Regions from separate parts of the Streptomyces sp. NPDC050528 genome, predicted to be linked through region 2. Evidence: riboswitches for the same ligand, from Rfam matches in the RefSeq annotation. Region 2 holds a riboswitch; the other holds the start of a gene.
The links. A riboswitch is a leader RNA that binds a small molecule or an ion and turns the genes downstream of it on or off. The one in region 2 is predicted to bind cobalamin.
Positions count from the first base shown of each region.

Region 1 (7,318 bases), on a different contig from region 2:
GGCATACTCGCCGGCGCAGTCGCGGGCTTGCTCGCGTTCCTGTTCGCGCGCATCTTCGCCGAGCCACAGATCGCGAAGGCCATCGACTACGAGAGCGGCCGTGACGCCGCCCAAAGCGCCCTGGACAAGGCGGCCGGCCTCCCCGTCGAGGGCCACGAACACGAACTGTTCAGCCGCACCATCCAGGCCAACGTCGGCATAGGCGCCGGCATGATCCTTTTCGGCATGGCGATGGGCGCCCTGTTCGCCGTCGCCTACGGCGTCTGTCTGGGCCGCACCGGTGGTCTGCGGCCGCGCAACCTGGCGCTCCTCGTCGCCGGCGGCGGCTTCCTCGGCATGTACCTGGTGCCGTTCCTGAAGTACCCCGCCAACCCGCCCGCGATCGGCCACGAAGAGACCATCCAGCAGCGCGGCGCCCTGTACCTGATCATGGTCGTGTGCTCGGTCGCCTTCCTCGCCGGAGCCGTCTACCTCGGCAAGCACCTCCAGGCACGCTTCGGGAACTGGAACGCGACCCTCCTCGCCGGCGCCGCGTTCGTCGTCGCGATCGGGATCGTCATGCTGCTCCTGCCGCAGCTGGGCCATCTCTCGTACAACAAGGCCAACTTCGGCAACCAGGCCACCGAGACCCCACTCCCGCTGAAGGACTCCAAGGGCACCATCGTCTACCCGGGCTTCCCCGCCGACGTGCTCTTCAACTTCCGCTTCTACTCGGTCGCCGCGCAGCTCATCCTCTGGACGGCCCTCGGCCTGATCTTCGCCCCCCTCGCCGAACGCCTCCTCGACCCGGCGCGCCCGGACGCCACGGCGCCCTCCCAGGAACCGGACCCCGTCCCGGCGTAACGGACTCCTGGGCTTCTTCCACGGCGAGCGCGGTGATCGATGCGATCACCGCGCTCGGTCCGTGAGTTGGGCCTCACGGTTTGCGGGCGACTCCGACGTACAGCGGGATCCGGTCGGCTTGGCCGGGTTGTGCTCCGGGCTCGGGGTGCCAGCCGGCGGCGAAATCGATGCCGGGGGCGACCAGCTCAAGTCCCTCGAAGAAACTGGTGAATTCGGCGCGTGACCGCACTTGGGCGGGTGTACCGCCCTTGCGGTAGACCTCGACGACGCGCTCCCAGGTCTCGGGGTCGAAGTCGCCCGTCGCGTGGGACAGGGCCAGATAGCTCCCGGACGTCAGGGAGTTGAGTAGTTCGCCCACGATGCGACGGGGTTCGTCCTCATCGGCGACCAGGTGCAGCAGGGCCACCAGGGACAGGGCGATGGGCTGCTCGAAGTCCAGCCGCTCCTTGGCCGCCGCGAGGATCTTCTCCGGCTCGCGCACATCGGCCTGGATGTAGGCGGTACTGCCCTCCGGCGTGCTGTGTAGAAGCGCCTCGGCATGCCGGAGGACTATCGGGTCGTTGTCCGCGTAGACCACGCGGGCACGGGGGTTGATCGCCTGGACCACCTGGTGCAGGTTCGGCCGGGTGGGTATTCCGGTGCCGATGTCCAGGAACTGGCTGATGCCCCGCTCCGCCAACAGCCGTGAGGCCCGGTGCATGAAGTCTCGGTTCACCCGCGCCATCTCCTTGACGGCGGGGAACAGGGAGATGACCTTCTCGGCGGCTTCCCAGTCGACGGGGTAGTTGTCCTTGCCGCCGAGGAAGTAGTCGTACATGCGGGCCGACTGGGGTTTGCCGGTGTCCACGTCGTCCGCGCTGAATCCCGCATCCGTCACTTCGGTTCTCCTGTTGCCCAACGGCCTTTGTAGCGAGGTGAGTTCGAGCCCGAGAGTGTAACGGGCGGAGCTGTTCTCAGGTGCGGTGCGGGACCACGGCCACCGGGCACGCGGTGTGTTCCAGTACGGCGTGCAGAGCGGGCCCGAGTGTCCGGCCCGCGCGGCCGATCACCAGCAACTCCGCCGAGGCCGACGCCTGGACCAGGGCGGCCGCCGGACTCTGCAGACGGAGATCCTCGTAGACATCCACGTGCGGATACTTCTCCCGCCAGGGCCGCAGCGCGTCCGAGAAGCGCTGCGTCTCCTGGTCCTCCCAGCGACCCCGGTCCTCCTCCGGCAGCGCGTACGGCATCCAGCGCTCGACGGGCGAGGGCAGCCGCCAGGCGTGGACGACGTGCAGGCCGGTGCCGTGTCGGCGGGCGGTGTCGAAGGCGAACTCGACGACGCTGCTTGGCGGTTCGCGGTCATCGAGGCCCAGCGTCACACCGTACGGCGACCGTCCGCGGCGACTGTATCCGCCCGGCACCAACACAACCGGCCCTTCGGAGCGCTCGGCGACTCCGTGCGCCACGGAACCGAGGGCAAGGCCCGCGAAACCGCCCGAACCCCGCAGCCCGAGGACCGTGCAGTCGGCCTCGGCGGTCAAGGGGAGCAGCGTCGGCACGACCTCTCCGGTGAGGGTGACCACCTCGGCCCGGAGTTCGGAGTGGTCCTTCGCGAGTGACGTGACGAGGGCGTCGGGGGACGGCTCGCGGAAGTAGGGCCAGGTGGTGAGGAGTTGCTCGTCAGGGAGTGTCGAGACGTGTACGACCCGGAGGGGGAGTCCGCGCAACTCGGCTTCCGTCGCCGCCCAGTCGGCCGCTGCGCGACTGTCCGCGGATCCGTCGACACCGACAACGATCGGTTGGGACATGGTCGTTGGACCTCCGTGCGGGCCAGTGGAGGCCTCCACGATCCGCCGTGCGGGGCGTGCCGCACAGGGGTTGGACGGAACCGGAGGAAAATCCAGCGGTACCGGTACAGAGCGGCAGTGGCTCAGGAGCACCTTCGTGCCGTACCCCGCGGCGGGAGCGGACCGCCGATCTTGATACGTTGTGCCCGCCAGTCGTGCCACAACCGAGGCCAGGGAATCCGGTGGAAATCCGGAACTGACGCGCAGCGGTGAGGGGGACGGGCGGGGCACTCGACGCCACTGGGGCGACGCGGGCCGGCCGAAGGAGCCGGTGTGCGACGCGCCGGGAAGGCGCCCCGTCCGGACGAACCCGAGTCCGAAGACCTGCTGGCGCCTTCTCGCCCTCGGCGAGGGGGAGTTCGTAGGCAAGGCTCCGCGTTCGAGCCCCGACAGGCAAGGCATGCCCGTGATCCGTATTGCCCCCGTCCCGCTGCGCCGCCGTACCGCGGCCCTCCTCGTCGCGCCCGCCCTGCTGCTCACCGCGTGCGGGGGTTCCGACGGCGACCGTGCCGACGGCGAGACGGAGAAGTCCGCCGCGGGCTTCCCGGTCACTCTCACCGACTGCGGGCGCAAGGTCACGTTGAAGTCGGCCCCCAAGCGGGTCGTCTCCCTCAACCAGGGCACCACGGAGATCCTGCTCTCCCTCGGCCTCGCCGACCGCATCGCCGGCACCGCCACCTGGACCGACCCGGTGCTCAAGGGCCTGGAGAAGGCCAACGCGGGCGTGCCGCGCCTCGCTGACAACGCGCCCTCCTTCGAGAAGGTCCTCGACGCCGAACCCGACTTCGTCACCGCCTCCTTCGTCTCGACGCTCGGCAAGGGCGGGGTCGCCACCCGCGAACAGTTCGAGAAGCTGGGCGTGCCGACGTACGTCTCCCCGTCCGACTGCGCGGGCAAGGACAACGACAGCGGCGGCGACGGTTCGCGCAGCACCCCGCTCACACTCGACACCGTCTACGGCGAGATAGACGACCTGTCCCGCGCGATGGGCGTGAAGGCGCGCGGCGACACACTCGTGGCCCAACTGAAGCAGCGGGTGCGCGCGGCCACCGCCGGCCTCGACGCCTCCGGCACCTCCCTCATGTACTGGTTCGCCAACTCCCAGTCGCCCTACCTGGCCGGCTGCTGCGGCGCCCCCGGTGCCATCACGCGCGCCGTCGGCGCCGAGAACGCCTTCTCCGACACCCACGACGAGTGGCCCCAGATCAACTGGGAGACCGTCGCCGACCGTGACCCCGATGTCATCGTCCTCGGTGATCTGACCCGCAAGTCGCAGACCGCCGAGACCGCCCAGGCGAAGATCCGCTTCCTGGAGACCAACGCCGCCACCCGCAACCTCACCGCCGTCAAGAAGAAGCGGTACATCCTGCTCAGCGGCCAGGCGATGAACCCCTCCATCCGCACCGTCGAAGGGATCGAGCAGGTCGCCGCCGGCCTGCGCGACTTCGGGCTCGCCAAGTGACCCTCCGCACGCTGCTGTTGACGGGCGGCGGGCTGGTGGCGCTGTTCCTCTCCGTGGCCGTCGCCGTGACCATCGGACCCGCCGATATCTCCACCGCCGACGCATGGGCTTCCGTCGCCTCCCATCTCGGCGGTGACGAGAGCACCCTCGCCCCGCTGCGGGACGGCATCGTCTGGGACCTGCGCATGCCCCGCACGCTGCTCGCCGCCGTCTGCGGCGCCGGGCTCGCGCTGTGCGGCGCGGTCATGCAGTCTCTGCTGCGCAACCCGCTCGCCGATCCGTTCGTGCTCGGCGTCTCCTCCGGGGCGTCCACGGGGGCGGTCGCCGTCGTGGTGCTCGGGGTGGGCGGCGGGGCCGTGTCGTTGTCGGCGGGCGCGTTTGTCGGTGCCCTGCTCTCCTTCGGGCTGGTGATGCTGCTCAGCCACAGCCTCGGCGCGAGCATGGACCGGGTGGTGCTGTCCGGCGTGGCGGCCATGCAACTCTTCTCCGCGCTCACGTCGTTCACGGTGCTGACGTCGGCCGACGCCGAGACGACCAAGGGCGTGCTGTTCTGGCTCCTCGGCTCGTTGTCGGGCGCCGACTGGGGTCAAGTGGCGCTGTGCGCGGGCGCGTTGGCCGCCGTCCTCGTCGTATGCCTCGGCCACGCCACCACGTTGGACGCGTTCGCCTTCGGCGAGGAGGCGGCGGCGGGCCTCGGCGTGAACGTCGCCCGCGCCCGACTGATCCTCCTCTGCGCTACGGCCCTCCTCACCGCCGTGCTGGTCAGCTGCGCCGGGGCGATCGGCTTCGTGGGGCTGGTCCTGCCGCACGTCACCCGGGCGCTGACGGGTTCCGGGCATGTACGACTGCTGCCGGTCACCGCGCTGACCGGGGCCGTTTTCCTGGTGTGGGTGGACACCCTCGCCCGTACCGTCGTCGATCCCCAGGAGGTACCGGTGGGGGTGGTGACGTCACTGATCGGCGTACCGGCGTTCGTAGTTGTGCTGCACCGAGGCCGGAGGAAGACATGAACACCCCCGCGCCGGACACCGGCCTGCACGCGGACCGGGTAGCCCGCCGCACCGACGGCCGACTCATCGTCGACGGCGTCACGCTCGTCCTGCGACCCGGAGAGACCGTCGGCCTCCTCGGCCCCAACGGGTCGGGCAAATCAACCCTGTTGCGCCTACTGGCCGGTGTCCTCCCCACCTCCACCGGAGTCGTCACGCTGGACGGGCGCCCGCTCCCCGAAGTCGGGCGCCGCGCCACCGCCCGCCGTATCGCCACCGTCGAGCAACACGCCCACACCCAGACCGAGTTGACCGTCCGCGAGGTCGTCGCCCTCGGCCGCATCCCGCACCGCCGCGCCTGGTCACCGGCGTCGGCCGACGACGCCCGCGCGGTCACCGAGGCGCTGGAACGCGCCGGCCTCACCGACCGCGCCGCCCAGTCCTGGCACACCCTCTCCGGCGGGGAACGCCAACGCGCCCAGATCGCCCGCGCGTTGGCCCAGGAACCCCGCGAACTCCTCCTCGACGAGCCGACCAACCACCTCGACATCCAGCACCAGTTGGACCTCCTCGACCTGATCGCCGACCTGCCGGTCACCACCGTGATCGCCCTGCACGACCTCAACCTCGCCGCGATGTACTGCGACCGCCTCCTCGTCCTCGACACCGGCCGCACGGTGGCCGAGGGCACCCCGACCGAGGTCCTCACCCCGGCCCTCATCAAGGACGTCTACGGCGTCCGCGCCGAGGTCGGCCACGACCCTGGGCATCCGGTGATCCGTTTTCTGCGGCGGGGGAGCGGGGTGGCGTGAGGGTGGGCTTCAACGTGCGGACGGACAGCCGGTGTTGGGTTAGGTCGTTTCTGATGGCTCTTGGACGGTGTCGCGGAGCCAGATGGTGATCGCGGTGACGGTGAGGGTGCCGTTGAAGATGTAGTCGCGCTTGTCGTATCGGGTGGCCACGGCGCGGAACTGCTTCCACTTGTTCACGCAGCGTTCGACCGCGTTGCGGCGGCGGTACTGGCCTTTGTCGAAGGCCGGGGGCCTGCCTCCGTTGCGTCCGCGGCGTGTGCGGTGGGCCCGTTGGTCGTCGGGCTGCGCGATGGTCGCCTTGATGCCGCGCCGCCGCAGGTAGGCGCGGTTGTCGCGGCTGGAGTACGCCTTGTCGCTGCGCACCCGGTCCGGCCGGCTGCGCGGACGGCCCGCGCCGCGGCGGTGGATGCGCAAGCCGTCCAGGACCGGTGCGAACATCGGGCTGTCGCCCCGCTGGCCAGGGGAGGTCAGCCAGTGCAGCGGGCGGGCACGGTCGTCGGACAGCAGATGGACCTTGCTGGTCAGCCCGCCCCGCGAGCGCCCCAGCGCCTCCCGCCCATCGGCCTCCTCACGGGCCCCGCCCCCTTTTGCGGGTAGTCACCCGGAGGCCTGTGAGGCGCCCCGGCCGCGTGCTGATGCGCCCGGCAGGAGGTCGAGTCGATATTCACGGCCCACTCCTGCCGGTCCGCCTGGCGGGCGAGTGCCCCGTCCGGATCGCCGGCTTCCGCCTCGATCTGCAGCTCCTGAAGGACGGCCTTCCAGGTGCCGTCGGCCGACCAGCGACGATGCCGCTCGTAGACGGTCTGCCAGGGACCGTAGCGTTCCGGAAGATCAGGCCAGGGCACCCCGGTCCGGGCCCGGAACAGCACCCCGTTGATCACCCTGCGGTGATCCGCCCACTGCCCTCCTGGCCTGCCGTTGCCGGGCCGAAGCGGCTCGATCCTCTTCCACTGCGCGTCAGTAAGTTCGTGTCGCCGCACCATACGGGCGTCCTGCCCGGCAACCCACGAGATCCACCAGCCCACCAAGAGCCATCAGAAACGGCCTAGTGCGCGGAGAACCCGCCGTCGACGAACACCGACTGCCCGGTGACATAGGCGGAGGCGCGACTCGCCAGGAAGACCGTCGCGCCCGCGAAGTCCTCGGCAAGTCCGTTGCGGTCGACCAGAGTTCGCGCGGCCAGGGCCGCCACCTTCTCCGGGTCGGACGACAGTCGTTCGTTGAGCGGTGTCATCACGAAACCCGGCACGAGGGTGTTGCAGGTGACGCCGTGCGGCGACCACGCCTCGGCCTGCGAGCGGGCCAAGGATTCCAACGCCCCCTTGGACACGCCGTAGGCGCCGCTCTGCAGGGACGCCCGGTGGGCCTGCTGGGAGGTGATGT
Region 1 is NZ_JBITHH010000012.1:292,042-299,359, reverse strand. It holds gene ACIBK4_RS36605 (CbtA family protein) at 1-843, shown strand, start outside; gene ACIBK4_RS36600 (SAM-dependent methyltransferase) at 917-1,720, opposite strand; gene ACIBK4_RS36595 (universal stress protein) at 1,797-2,633, opposite strand; cobalamin riboswitch at 2,806-3,019, shown strand; gene ACIBK4_RS36590 (ABC transporter substrate-binding protein) at 3,073-4,134, shown strand; gene ACIBK4_RS36585 (FecCD family ABC transporter permease) at 4,131-5,144, shown strand; gene ACIBK4_RS36580 (ABC transporter ATP-binding protein) at 5,141-5,935, shown strand; one part of gene ACIBK4_RS36575 (IS5 family transposase) at 5,975-6,487, opposite strand; one part of gene ACIBK4_RS36575 (IS5 family transposase) at 6,490-6,918, opposite strand; gene ACIBK4_RS36570 (SDR family NAD(P)-dependent oxidoreductase) at 6,981-7,318, opposite strand, start outside.
Region 1: another riboswitch for cobalamin. It lies ahead of ACIBK4_RS36590 (ABC transporter substrate-binding protein); the one in region 2 lies ahead of metE (5-methyltetrahydropteroyltriglutamate--homocysteine S-methyltransferase).

Region 2 (7,318 bases):
TTCCAGAGCCAGTCCTGGCACACCGACGACACCACCGGCCACACCCTGGAGGACACCGACGGTTCGCGCCCCGACCCCGGCAGCCAGCCCGTCCGCGTCGTGGCGGCCCTGGTCAACCCGCGCGGCCCGGCGCCCGAGTCGGAGAGCGTGACGCTGCTCAACGCCTCACCCGACCCGCTCGACCCGACCGGCTGGCGGGTCCGGGACCGCCTTGGCCACTCCTGTGCGGTACCGGCCGGCCTCCTCGCCCCGGGCGCCACCCTGCTCGTCCCGCTCACCGACGGCGTCCAACTCGGCAACCAGGGCGGCGAGATCACCCTCCTCGACGCCAACGGCCTGAAGGTGCACGGCGTTTCGTACACCGCCGACCAGGCCGCACGCGAGGGCTGGACGATCGTGTTCTGACCAACTGGCCCGAACTGCCCGGAAGTTCCCTACCGCAACGGGACACCCGTCCGGCACGATGAGCCCGACCCGCACCGCACCGCATCACGCCATCGGCCGGAGGGTGTCCCGTGGACCGCGAACTGCACGCCAGGCTCGACGACTTGCAGCGCGACCCGTACCCGGCCTACACCCGGGCACGCCAGGCCGAGGGCCTCACCCACCTCGCCGAACTCGACGCCTGGCTCGTCGCCCGGGACACCGACGTTCGCGAAGTCCTGCGCCGCCCCGAGGACTTCTCCTCCTCGATGGCCCTACGGCCCGACGTCCTGCCGGCGCCCGCCGCGCTGGCTGCCCTCGGTGGCGGCTTCGGCGGACGCCCCGTCGTCGTCACGTCGGACGGCGCACAGCATCAGCAGCTGCGCGCACCCATCGTCCGCGGCCTCTCGCCGTCCCGGGTCACGGCCGTCCTGCCCTACGCCGCCGAGCGTGCCGCCGCCCTGGTGGACACGTTCGAGGACGAGCAACGCGAGCACGGACACGTCGAGTTGATGTCCGCGTACGCCAGACGGCTCCCCGGCGAGGTCGTCGGCAGGATCGTCGGCCTCGACCCCGCCGACGTACCCGGAGTCGTCCACGGCGGCCACCGCGCCGAGGAGTTGCTCTTCCGCCCGCTGGAGGAGGGCGAGCAGATCGCCGCGGCGGAGGACGTCGTCGCGATGCAACGCACCCTCGACCGCTACGTACAGGAGCGCCACGCACACCCCGGCCAGGACCTCTGTACGGAACTGATCACGTCGGTGACCGACGAGGGGGACGGCGACCTGACCCTGGAGCACCGGCACCAACTGGTCGCCCATCTCCAGAACTTGCTCATCGCCGGTCACCTCACCACCACCGCGCTCATCGGCACGACGGTCCTGCATCTCCTCCGGCACCGGGACCAGTGGGAGCTGCTCTGCGCCGAGCCCGATCGCATCCCCGCCGCGATCGAGGAGGCGGCCCGCTACGACACCTCGCTGCAGGGCTTCCGCAGGGTCACCACCCGGCCGGTCGTCCTCGCCGGTACCGAACTCCCCGCCGGAGCAACGCTGTTCGTCGCCTTCGGCGCGGCCAACCGCGACGAGGAACGCCACGCACGCGCCGACGTCTTCGACATCACCCGCACCCCGAGCCGCCACCTCGCCTTCGGCTTCGGCGTGCACAGCTGCCCGGGCTCACAGTTGGCCCGCGAACAACTCCGCCTCACCCTGGAGGAGTTGACGACCCGCCTGCCCGGCCTACGGCTCGCGGAGGACCGTCCGGTCACCATGCGGCCGACGATGATCCACCGTTCCCCGTATGCGTTGCACGTGACGTGGTGAGTGAAGGGGTATCGCGCTAGCGCACGTCGGTCCCCAGATCCCGTCCGAGCCGTAGATTCCAGCGCCCGGAGTGTCCGCTGAGGTCGGTCGCGGTCAGGGGGCGTACGTCGAGCCGCCAGAAGGCGGGCCCGGGGGCGTCGAGAATCGTGACTGCCAGCGCTCGGACGAATTCCTGCTCGACCACCGCGAGGGTCCTGCCCTCGAACCCGGCCGCCGCGTCCAGCCAGCGGGCCGCCCGCTCGCAGAGTGCCCGCACGGACTCGCCGCCGTGGGGCGCCGCGTCCGGGTCCGTCATCCAGGCCGTGAACCCGTCCGGCTCCCGTGTCATCACGTCGTCGAGCGTCAGGCCCCGCCAACTCCCCATGTCCAGACCCGCCAACTCGGGCTCCGGCACGGCCGTCAGGCCCAACGCGGACGCCGTCTCCAGACAGCGGGTGGTCGGGGAGACCAGCACCCGGTCGGCCGTCCGGAGCGAACCGACCGCTGCCTCGGCGCGGGCCCTGCCGCTCGGGTCGAGCGGGCTACCGTCGTCGAACCGGGTCTCCCGCAGGGACCGGTTCATCGCCGGTGAGATCAGGGTGATGCGGCTGGTCACTTCGGCGCTCCAGTTCTGCGGGCTGTGCGGATCATCGTCTCAGGGCGGGGCGGCCGTGAGGGTGTCCTCCCGGCCGCCCCACTCCGTCGGATCAGGAACCGGCCAGCTCCTCGCGGACCGTGCGGGCCGCGGCGACCAGGTTCTCCAGGGACGCACGGGTCTCCGGCCAGCCGCGTGTCTTCAGACCGCAGTCCGGGTTGACCCACAGCCGCTCCGCCGGGATGGCCTCAAGTCCGTTGCGCAGCAAGGCCGCTGCCTCGGCCGTGCTCGGTACGCGTGGGGAGTGGATGTCGTAGACACCCGGTCCCGCCTCACGCGGATAACCGTGCTCGGCCAGCTCGCGCGCGACCTGCATGTGCGAGCGGGCCGCCTCCAGGCTGATGACGTCCGCGTCCAGGTCGTCGATGGCCTGCACGATGTCACCGAACTCGGCGTAGCACATGTGCGTGTGGACCTGCGTCTCCGGCCGGACCCCGGCGGTGGTCAGCCGGAACGCCTCGGTGGCCCAGGCGAGATACGCCTCCCGGTCCGCCGCGCGCAGCGGGAGGGTCTCGCGCAGGGCGGGTTCGTCGACCTGGATGACCGAAGTCCCGGCTGCCTCAAGGTCGTTGACCTCGTCGCGCAGGGCCAGGGCGACCTGCCGGGCCGTCTCGCCGAGCGGCTGGTCGTCGCGGACGAAGGACCAGGCGAGCATGGTGACCGGTCCGGTGAGCATCCCCTTGACCGGGCGCGAGGTGAGCGACTGGGCGTACGTCGTCCAGCGCACCGTCATCGGTTCCGGGCGTGAGATGTCGCCGGCCAGGATCGGCGGGCGGACGTAACGGGTGCCGTAGGACTGGACCCAGCCGTGCTGTGTGGCGAGGTAGCCGGTGAGCTGCTCGGCGAAGTACTGGACCATGTCGTTGCGTTCGGGCTCGCCGTGCACGAGGACGTCCAGGCCGGTCTTCTCCTGGAACGAGACCACTTCCTGGATCTCGGCCCTGATCCGCTCCTCGTAACCGGCCGTGTCGATCCGCCGTGCCCTCAAGTCGGCCCGGGCCGTGCGGAGTTCGGCGGTCTGGGGGAAAGAGCCGATGGTGGTGGTCGGCAGCGGTGGCAGCCCGAGGTGCGCGCGCTGGGCCGTCGTCCGCTCCGGGTACGGGTGGGAGCGGCGGGCGTCGGTGTCCGTGACGGCGGCTGCCCGGGCGCGTACGGCGGGGTCGCTGGTGAGTGCGGAACCGGCGCGGGAGGCCAAGTCGGCGCGGCTGGCGGCGAGTTCGGCGGCGATCGTGTCGGTGCCCTGGGCCAGGCCCTTGGCGAGCGTGACGATCTCGGCCGTCTTCTGCCGCGCGAACGCCAGCCAGCGCAGGATCTGCGGCTCGATGTCCCGCTCGGCTGCGGCGTCCAGCGGAACGTGGAGCAGCGAGCAGGACGCGGCCACGTCGACCCGGTCGGCCAGTCCGAGCAACGTGCCCAGGGTGGCAAGGGACTTGGTGAGGTCGTTGACCCAGATGTTGCGGCCGTTGACCACGCCCGCGACCAGGCGCTTGCCGGGGAGTCCGCCTACGGAGGCGAGGTCGTCGAGGTTGGCGGCGGCGGACTCGGTGAAGTCCAGGGCGAGGCCCTCCACCGGTGCCTTCGCCAGTACCGGCAGGGCGTCGCCGAGGCGGTCGAAGTAGGAGGCGACCAGGAGCTTCGGGCGGTCCGTGAGGGCGCCGAGGTCGCGGTACGCGCGGGTGGTGGCGTTCAGTTCGGCCGGGGTGCGGTCCTGGACGAGGGCGGGTTCGTCGAGCTGTACCCACTCCGCGCCCGCCGCGCGGAGGTCGGCGAGGACCTCGGCGTAGACGGGGAGCAGCCGGTCCAGGAGGGTCAGCGGGTCGAAGTCCGCGGAGACGCCGGGGGCGGGCTTGGCGAGCAGGAGGTAGGTGATCGGGCCGACCAGCACCGGGCGGGCGGTGAGGCCGAGCGCGAGGGCCTCCTTCAACTCCGACACCTGCTTGGTGGAGCTGGCGGTGAAGACCGTGTCCGGGCTCAACTCGGGCACGAGGTAGTGGTAGTTGGTGTCGAACCACTTCGTCATCTCCAGCGGCGCCACGTCCTGGGTGCCGCGTGCCATCGCGAAGTAGCCGTCCAGTGCGTCGAGTTCTACGGCGGTGCGGTGGCGGGCGGGGATCGCGCCGACCATGACGGTGGTGTCCAGGACGTGGTCGTAGTACGAGAAGTCGCCGGTGGGTACCTCGTGGATGCCGGCGTCGGTCAGGTGCTGCCAGTTCGTGCGGCGCAGTTCGGTGGCGGTGGTGCGGAGGGCGTCTGCGTCTACGCGGCCCTTCCAATAGCCCTCGATGGCCTTCTTCAGTTCACGGCCCCTGCCCTGGCGGGGGTAGCCGTGGACGGTTGCCCGTGCTGCCGCGGCTGCGGACTTCGTTGTCACGGAACTCTCCTTCGCGAGATGTCTCCCTGAGGTCCCGGTGGGGGACGGGGGCGCGAAGGAACGTCAGATCGGGCGGTTGTCGTGACCGCCGATGTGTACGCCGACCCGCCCACGAGGTCACCGGGGTTCCGCGTACGGGATCTTCTTCCGTACGTGGGCAGTTGGCAGGTCTTCGGACTTGCGGGCACGGCCTCCGGTTGGACCGGAGGTCACCTACTGGCCGTCGCTTCCCAGGTCCTGTTGTGGGCCCAGTGCGTATGACGGCGGTCGTTCTCGCTTACCGCTGCGGGGCAGTCCCGGAGTTTCACCGGGTTCCCTCTTGCGACGCGTCCGTCTGGGTGACGGGGCGAACCAGCTGCGCCGCCAGCCTAAAGGGTTTGGGGTGGGTGCGTCGATTCTTGTCTGCGGGCCCGGTGGGGGCTGGTCGCGCAGTTCCCCGCGCCCCTAGGGAATGTCCGCTTGCCGGGTTTCGAAGGCTTGCAGGATGCGCTCAGCCGCCAGGGTTGCTGTCAACTCGCCCTCGCGTACCTGGCGTTCCAGGTCCGGAGCCAGTGCACGTACGGTCGGATCGGCGTTGAGGCGGCCCAGGAGTTCTTCGCGGACCATCGTCCACGTCCAGTCCACTTGCTGCTCGCTGCGCTTCGTCGCCAGGCGGCCCGTCGACTCCAGCAGTGAGCGGTGTTGTTCGAGGCGTTCCCAGACTGTGTCCAGGCCCGTGCCCTCACGCGCGCTGCAGCTCAGGACCGGCGGGGTCCAGGCCGCGTCGGCGGGGTGCATCAGCCTTAGTGCGCCTGCCAGTTCACGCGCCGCGCTCTTCGCGTCGCGCTCATGCGGCCCGTCCGCCTTGTTCACGGCGATGACGTCCGCCAACTCCAGGACGCCCTTCTTGATGCCCTGGAGTTGGTCGCCGGTGCGGGCCAGGGTCAAAAGGAGGAACGAGTCGACCATGTTGGCCACCGCCGTCTCCGACTGGCCTACGCCCACCGTCTCGACGAGGACGACGTCGTAGCCCGCCGCCTCCATCACCACGATGGACTCGCGGGTCGCCTTCGCGACGCCGCCCAGCGTGCCGGCGGTGGGGGAGGGGCGGACGAAGGCGGCCGGGTCGACGGCCAGGCGTTCCATGCGGGTCTTGTCGCCGAGGATCGAGCCGCCTGTGCGGCTGGAGGAGGGGTCTACGGCCAGGACCGCGACCCGGAAACCCTGCGACGTCAGCAGCGTGCCGAACGCGTCGATGAACGTCGACTTGCCCACGCCCGGTACGCCGCTGATGCCGATACGGCGGGCCTGGCCGCTGTGGGGGAGGAGTGCGGTCAGCAACTCCTGCGCCATGACCCGGTGTTGGGGCTTCGTCGACTCGACGAGGGTGATGGCGCGGGCAACCAGGGCGCGCTTGCCGTCGAGCACGCCCTTCACATAGGTGTCGAGCTCGATCACAGGGTGTGCCCGAGGTCGGCGGCCAGTCGTCGCACCAAGTCGTAGGCCGCGTCCGGGATCACCGTCCCGGGCGGGAACACGGCCGCCGCGCCCATCTCCAGGAGGGTGGGGACGTCCTGGGGCGGGATCACTCCGCCGACCACGATCATGATGTCCTCGCGGCCCTCCTCGGCGAGGGACTCCTTCAACGCCGGTACGAGGGTGAGGTGTCCGGCGGCCAGCGAGGAGACTCCGACGATGTGCACGTCCGCCTCCACGGCCTGGCGGGCCACCTCACCGGGGGTCTGGAACAGCGGGCCGACGTCCACGTCGAAGCCGAGGTCGGCGAAGGCGGTGGCGATCACCTTCTGGCCGCGGTCGTGGCCGTCCTGGCCCATCTTGGCGACCAGGATGCGGGGGCGGCGGCCCTCGGACTCCTCGAACTCGGAGACGAGGGTGCGGGTGCGTTCGACGGACGGGGAGTCGCCTGCTTCGGTGCGGTACACACCGGCGATCGTACGGATCTGGCTCGCGTGCCGCCCGTAGACCTTCTCCAGCGCGTCGGAGATCTCGCCGACCGTCGCCTTCGCGCGGGCCGCGTTCACCGCCAGCTCCAGGAGGTTGCCCTCACCGCCCGCCGCCCGGGTCAGGGCGTGCAACGCGTCCTGGGTGGCCTGTTCGTCGCGTTCCGCGCGCAACCGCCGTAGTTTCTCGATCTGTTGGGTGCGGACGGAGGAGTTGTCGACCTTGAGGACGTCGATCTGCTCGTCGGTCTCCACGCGGTACTTGTTGACGCCGATGACCGGCTGGCGGCCGGAGTCGATGCGGGCCTGGGTGCGGGCCGCGGCCTCCTCGATCCGGAGCTTCGGGATGCCCGCGTCGATGGCCTTGGCCATGCCGCCCGCCGCCTCGACCTCCTCGATGTGCTGCCAGGCGCGGCGGGCCAGGTCGTAGGTCAGCTTCTCCACGTACGCGCTGCCGCCCCAGGGGTCGATCACCCGGGTTGTGCCTGACTCCTGTTGGATCAACAACTGCGTGTTGCGGGCGATGCGTGCCGAGAAGTCGGTGGGCAGCGCGAGGGCCTCGTCCAGGGCGTTGGTGTGCAGCGACTGCGTGTGGCCCTGCGTGGCCGCCATGGCCTCCACGGCC
Region 2 is NZ_JBITHH010000008.1:39,737-47,054, forward strand. It holds gene ACIBK4_RS26865 (DUF2278 family protein) at 1-405, shown strand, start outside; gene ACIBK4_RS26870 (cytochrome P450) at 516-1,748, shown strand; gene ACIBK4_RS26875 (histidine phosphatase family protein) at 1,765-2,343, opposite strand; gene metE (5-methyltetrahydropteroyltriglutamate--homocysteine S-methyltransferase) at 2,435-4,753, opposite strand; cobalamin riboswitch at 4,899-5,124, opposite strand; gene meaB (methylmalonyl Co-A mutase-associated GTPase MeaB) at 5,198-6,190, opposite strand; gene scpA (methylmalonyl-CoA mutase) at 6,187-7,318, opposite strand, start outside.